DNA from 2 places in the Colwellia sp. MT41 genome. Region 1 is predicted to be linked to the other one. Evidence: predicted binding sites of a transcription regulator. Region 1 holds the regulator's gene; the other holds the start of a gene.

What was found. Region 1 encodes FNR, which switches genes on or off when oxygen is low (the NO sensors DNR and NnrR bind a similar motif). Its sites were predicted from a motif close to TTGATCTAGATCAA; they were not measured.
Positions count from the first base shown of each region.
Region 2: the regulator FNR is predicted to act here: its motif matches at 988-1,001, upstream of CMT41_RS13880 (DUF4856 domain-containing protein).

Region 1 covers NZ_CP013145.1:2,549,179-2,552,396, reverse strand. Annotated here, with positions in the region: gene uspE (universal stress protein UspE) at 1-938, opposite strand, end outside; gene fnr (fumarate/nitrate reduction transcriptional regulator Fnr) at 1,097-1,816, opposite strand; gene CMT41_RS10885 (sulfite exporter TauE/SafE family protein) at 1,870-2,616, opposite strand; gene ccoS (cbb3-type cytochrome oxidase assembly protein CcoS) at 2,620-2,826, opposite strand; gene CMT41_RS10875 (heavy metal translocating P-type ATPase) at 2,855-3,218, opposite strand, start outside.
Region 2 covers NZ_CP013145.1:3,253,953-3,257,170, reverse strand. Annotated here, with positions in the region: gene ffh (signal recognition particle protein) at 1-523, shown strand, start outside; gene CMT41_RS13880 (DUF4856 domain-containing protein) at 1,178-2,956, shown strand; gene CMT41_RS13875 (imelysin family protein) at 3,130-3,218, shown strand, end outside.

The DNA.
Region 1 (3,218 bases):
AGTGGTGACACATAACCATCAGGTTTGAGGGCCAGTACATCACAGTTTAACTGGTCGATAACATGCTCGGCCGTATTACCAATCAGCGCGGCAGAGATGCCAGTACGACCAACAGTGCCTAAGATAACTAATTCAGCATCAATTTTTAACGCTACTTGCTCAATAACGCTTTCGGGCAAACCTTCTTCAACATAAGTGTTAGCCAAGGGAATGTCAAAGCTATTTGCGTGCTGTCTCATCGCTTCTTGATGGTGTGCTTGCATGGTACTGTTGTATTCACTGGCATCAAACTCTGGGATTTCAATAGCAATATTGACTGGGGTACCAGGGTAGGAGTTCACTAAGTGCACATTGGCGGTAATTAACTGGGCAAGATTTTTTGCTTGTGTGGTTATGGTATTATTTAAAGATAAGTGTTCAGTTTCATCACTACCAACATTAACCGCCGCTAATATATTGCCTTGTAGAGGCCACTCGTGCTCTTTAACGAGTAACACTGGGCAAGGACATTTTCTCAATATATGCCAATCGGTTGGGGTGAATACCACCGATTTGAACTTATCATGTTGGTGTGTGCCTTTAATCACTAAATCATAATTATGTGCAATAACTTGCTTGATAATGGCTTCAAAAGGTCGGTTATGCCAAACCACTTGGCTGGTAATCTTCATTTTGCAATTTGTTGCTAAGATAATGTCATCTAGCCATACTTGTCTTTCTTTAATAACCATTTGGCGCATGTTATCTCGGTCGACACTGGATAAAATAGTGGTCATCTCATAAGAAAAATCAAAAATACTAAAAAAAGCGGTAATATTTATTTGCTGATCAGGGCGAGCCGTGTGAATTCTTTCAGCAAGGTCTATGGCTCTTTTAAGTGCTTTTTGTTCTTCTGTTGTCGGATCAATCACAACAAGGATATTTTGATACATGTCCATGGCAACCTCTGGCAAAATAAAGGGTAAGTTCAGCAACGTTAGCTTATTTATAGCAAAGTTGACAAATTAATGCTTGTTTTAAATCAAGTTTAATTTTCTTTGGTTTTATTATCTTTAGGAATATATAAAACCAAGAGCAAGAAACTAGTTGAGGGGGGTTAGAGCGCGGCTGTCTCACAGAGTTTGTCGGTATCTAAGATGGTAATTAATTTACCATCGACTTTAATTAAAGCACTTTTATGGAAGCGATTAAATAAGCGGCTAACCGTTTCCACGGTTAAACCAATATAATTGCCAATGTCACTACGGGTCATGGTCAAACGAAACTCTGTCGCTGATAGGCCACGGGCATGGTAGCGCTCACTTAAGCTGACGATGAAGGTGGCGACACGTTGTTCGGCATTTTTTCTATTAAGCAGGGTAAGCATTTGCTGATCAGTTTTAATTTCGTTACTCATCAAACGTAACACCTGTTTTTTCAGCTTAGGCATAGTATCAGATAATACATCTAACTGAGTATATGGAATTTCACAGACCATTGAGGTTTCTAGCGCTTGGGCAAAACTTGGGTGAGAATCTTCAGCGATGGCATCAAAGCCAAGTAAATCACCCGCTAAATGAAAGCCAGTAATTTGCTCTTCGCCTTGTTTATTAACGGTAAACGTTTTGAATGTACCTGAACGTATGGCATATAAGGCATTAAATTTTTGACCATCATGAAAAATTTTATCGCCTTTATGAACCGGACGTTTACGGTCAATAATTCCGTCAAGGGTATCAAGTTCTTTATCATTGAGAGAAAAGGGTAAACATAGCTCACTAATACTACAGTTTTGACAATTGATATGTTGTGTCGAAGGACAATTTATATTGGGCATGTTATTACTCTGTGATCTAACTAGTTACACTAAAATAAGGCAAGTCTATGTTATTAGAACATAAGTTGATATGCAACAATAAAACTATAGCAGCCATAGCCAATAAGTGAAATTGCCATGATTTTCCTAAAAATGTGGTTGACTAGTAGTTTTTTTATGCTACCGATCCCCAGTGATAATGCTACTAAGGCCGGTAAAGTGCCTAAACCGAAAAAAAGCATAATTGCTGCGCCTGTTAGGCTACTACCGCTAGCGAGTGCCCACGTTAGGGTCGAATAGACTAAGCCACAAGGTAACCAGCCCCATAAAGCGCCTAAGCCCAGTGCTTTTTTACTATTATCAACAGGGATCACATGTTTGGCAAGTGGCGATATAAACCCCCACAAACCTTTACCCAGTGATTCAATGCGGTTAAGCCATAAAAGCCATTGTCCGATATATAAACCCAATAAAATAAGGAAGACAGCGGCAAGTAAACGCAAGCCAGCAATAGGTACGCCAATATTCTTAGCGGCAATTGAGCCAGTAAAACCGACAATCGCGCCAATTAAACAATAACTGGCAATACGTCCGATATGGTAGAAAAAGACTAAATTCAAACGAGATGTTGCTGGGGAGCAGTTGGACGGTGCAAGGTTTACCGTAACAGGTATATCGCCTGGGCTAGTGTTTTTAGCCCTTGCTAAGTGAGTCGGTTTGATAGCCGAGGTCAGCATAGTGGTAATGCCACCACACATAGCCAAGCAGTGACCAGAGCCGAGTAAACCGATGATAAAAGCGGAAAACAGATCTAAACTCATTAGTTATTTGAGACTTTTCTGTGCTCTGGCACTGCTGGCTATTTCATCCTCTGGCCTTTCTTTATTACTTTTTGGCTGTTGTTTTTCATCAAAAAGAATACTCATGCCTTGTTTCTCAAGGTCGTCAAATTGTTCAGCCTTCACTGCCCAGAAAAATAGGTAAATCGCTAAAGCGGTTAACATAACGGCGACTGGGATTAAAATATACATAATGCTCATTGTTAATTTACCGTTTAATTTACTGTTTAAGTATACGTAATGAATTACTAATCACTAGAATCGAGCTGGCCGACATGCCAATTACTGCCATATAAGGTGTTATATAACCGGCCACAGCTAAGGGTAATACCATAGCATTATAACCAAAGGCCCATAAGTAATTTTGGAAGATTATTCGACGCGTTCGGCGAGACACTTCTATCAAGGTATTGATACTGCTTAGTTTGTTATTAAGCAATATCACATCTGCGCCACTTTTAGTAATATCTGCACCACAGCCCATGGCAATAGATATATGAGCCGCGCCAAATACCGGTGAATCGTTAACACCATCCCCAATCATAGCGACGTTAAAACCTTGCTCTTGGGCATATTTAATTTGC
Region 2 (3,218 bases), 700 kb from region 1:
TGCCTCGCGTATCTTGGGTATGGGTGATGTGCTCTCGCTGGTTGAAGAAATAGAGCACAAGGTTGATATAAAACAAGCCGAGAAATTAGCCAAAAAAGTCAAAAGCGGTAAGGGTTTTAACTTAGAAGACTTCCGTGACCAGCTCGTGCAAATGAAAAATATGGGCGGCATGATGGGCATGATGGATAAACTTCCAGGCATGGGCAATATGTCGGCTAAAATAAAAGATCAAATGGATGACAAGGTAACCGTGCGCATGGAAGCCATTATAAACTCTATGACACCGGGCGAGCGTGAACGTCCTGATGTTATTAAAGGCTCACGTAAACGTCGTATTGCGGCTGGATCGGGCACTCAAATTCAAGATGTGAATAAATTACTTAAGCAATTTACTCAAATGCAAAAAATGATGAAAAAAATGTCAGGCAAAGGCGGCATGAAAAAAATGATGCGCAGCATGCAGGGCATGATGCCACCAGGTGGCATGGGCGGCGGCGGTATGGGTGGTATGTTCGGCCGTTAATACACATTTTTTAAAATAAAAATGATGCACTTGTACAACATAAGGCAAGGTATGATGCCACCAGGTGGCATGGGCGGCGGCGGTATGGGTGGTATGTTCGGCCGTTAATACACATTTTTTAAAATAAAAATGATGCACTTGTACAACATAAGGCAAGGTATGATGCCACCAGGTGGCATGGGCGGCGGCGGTATGGGTGGTATGTTCGGCCGTTAATACACATTTTTTACATAGTTAATTATTCTATTAAAGGTCGCATTTGCGGCCTTTTTTATTTTTTAGGGTTATGCAGTTAGCTCAGCACGTCGTTGTAAACGTCATCTTCGAAGTCTCTGATCGAAGATCCATTGCTTTTAGAGGCAGGATCTACTATTGACACCACGGGGATGACGAGCCTGAACCATGTGCATAGGCACGTTATTCTATTTAATTCCCTTGCTATAGTTGTTCATCTTTAGCCTTCGTTGCTATAAATCAATAAAAGTAACATTAATTCACATCTTTATGAGATTTATTCGCATTTGTGTTTAGACTTGTGTATTATGCGGGCAATTAAAAAATACAAAATAGCTCGACACTTTAATGGTATGTCTCTCATCGCGAAATACTTTGAGATAACAAGTTAAGGTCGTATTGAGCACAATTGGAGTAGTAATGAAATTTCAAAGAAAAGCACTCGCTATAGCCGTTATGGTAGCAACTTCAGCACTAAGCGCTTGTTCAAGTGACGATATTGAAGAAATAATCAACCTGGCACCTACTGAAATTAAGCTAGAGGCATCTTTTGTTTTACACGATGGTGAAGTAGGAATTGTTGTCGATGAGAATGAAGTAGGTGCGGATATTGCTACTCTAAAAACCATTGACTTAGATATTGAAGAGTCATTTTCATATGTCACTGATAATGAAAATTTTGTTATCAAGGGTGACAAATTAAAGCTTGCTGATGGGTACGTTCTAGATTATGAAAAAGAACAAAAAGTCACATTCAATATCACAGTAACTGATAAAGATAGCAATGAATATACACAGGAAGTAACAATTAACGTAAGAGACTTGTTTGAACATGTCCCTAACTACTACGACTTTGCTAGCAACTTAGGTAACGAAGACGATAAGTATAAAAAATCTAGTGTTTCATACGGCGGTCAAGTTGCGCGTCATGCATTAATTGCTGAACTTAAGCATTACATTGGTAAAGGTGGTTTACAAGCTGATTTAGATAACGGAGATTTACCGTCTAAAGAAGCAGTTATTGCTAAATTAAATACTTATTTTGACGGTAAGAGTGAAGATTGGATCGATGGTGTTTTTCCAATAACCTTTATTGATGCCAAGCAAAAAACCTTTAGTGATATCTCTTCAGGTCATAAAACCTTAAAAGGTAAGGTTGCTGGTAATGATAACTGGGGACAGTCAAAAGATTGGAATGATGGTGACTTTGCTGGTTGGGGCACAAAAGGCACAATTACGCCAACAGGCTTAATCGAGAGTTTCTTTGAGCAGCTTGCTGATAATGCCATGGAAAACCTAGGTGGTGAGCGTTATGCTCCAGGTACTGACACCAAAATTGCTGTTTACGTAAATTATGACGGTACTGATTTAAACCAATTAATTCAAAAATTCTTATTAATGTCTGTGACTTATGCGCAAGGGACAGATGATTATTTAAATGAAAATAAAGGTTTAAAGGCAGATAACATAACTGGTGATAAGGATGGTGATAAAAATTACACCTCATTAGAGCATCAATTTGATGAAGGATTTGGTTACTTTGGCGCAGCACGTGATTATTTAGCTTATAACGACAATGAAATCGCTGGCAAGGTGTCTTCTGATGAAGATGGTCGTAGTGACTGGAATGGTCAACACGACACAAATGCTGATGGTAAGATTGATTTAATGTCAGAGAAAAATTTTGGCAACTCAATAAATGCCGCTAAACGTGACCGTGGTTCAAAAGATAATGCTGCTGCAACTGATTACACTAAGCAAGCGATGGATGCTTTCTTAAGTGGCCGTAAGCTAATTAATGACAATGCCGGTACGGCGTTAACTGAAGCTCAAATGACAGAGCTTTTAGGCTACCGTGACTCTGCCGTTGATGCATGGGAACGAGCAATTGCTGCAACAGTTGTCCATTATATTAATGACTTACATGCTGATTTAGCTAAAGTAGGTACAACTGAGTTCGACTTTGCTACAACGGCTAAGCACTTCTCTGAACTTAAAGGGTTTGCTTTAGGTTTACAGTTTAACCCGTATTCACCAATTACTGATGCACAGTTCAAAGCAATGCATGTGTACTTTAAAGATGCGCCAGTATTAGTTGGTGCCGCTGATGTTACAGCATATCGAGCAGACCTTATTAAGGCGCGTGATATCTTGCAAACAGCATTAAGTTTTGATGCTGAAAATGTCGCGAACTGGTAGACGTTTATTGTTAGCCTAAGGTATTAAAACCAAGGGCTAACACCTTAAAATTTAAATAAAGCTTGAACAGGGATGTTGTTCGAGCTTTGTTGCGTTTAAATACTTAGTAACTTGCATTATGGTGCAAGGGGCAATTCTTGCCCATGTATAAGTAGAGTAAAGGTAAGATAATCATGAAGTATTCCCAAGCACTTTCTTTAGCTCTTTCATTCAATAAGAAGCTTATTTTTGTGGCACTGGCCTCTGTGTTTCTAGTTAGCGC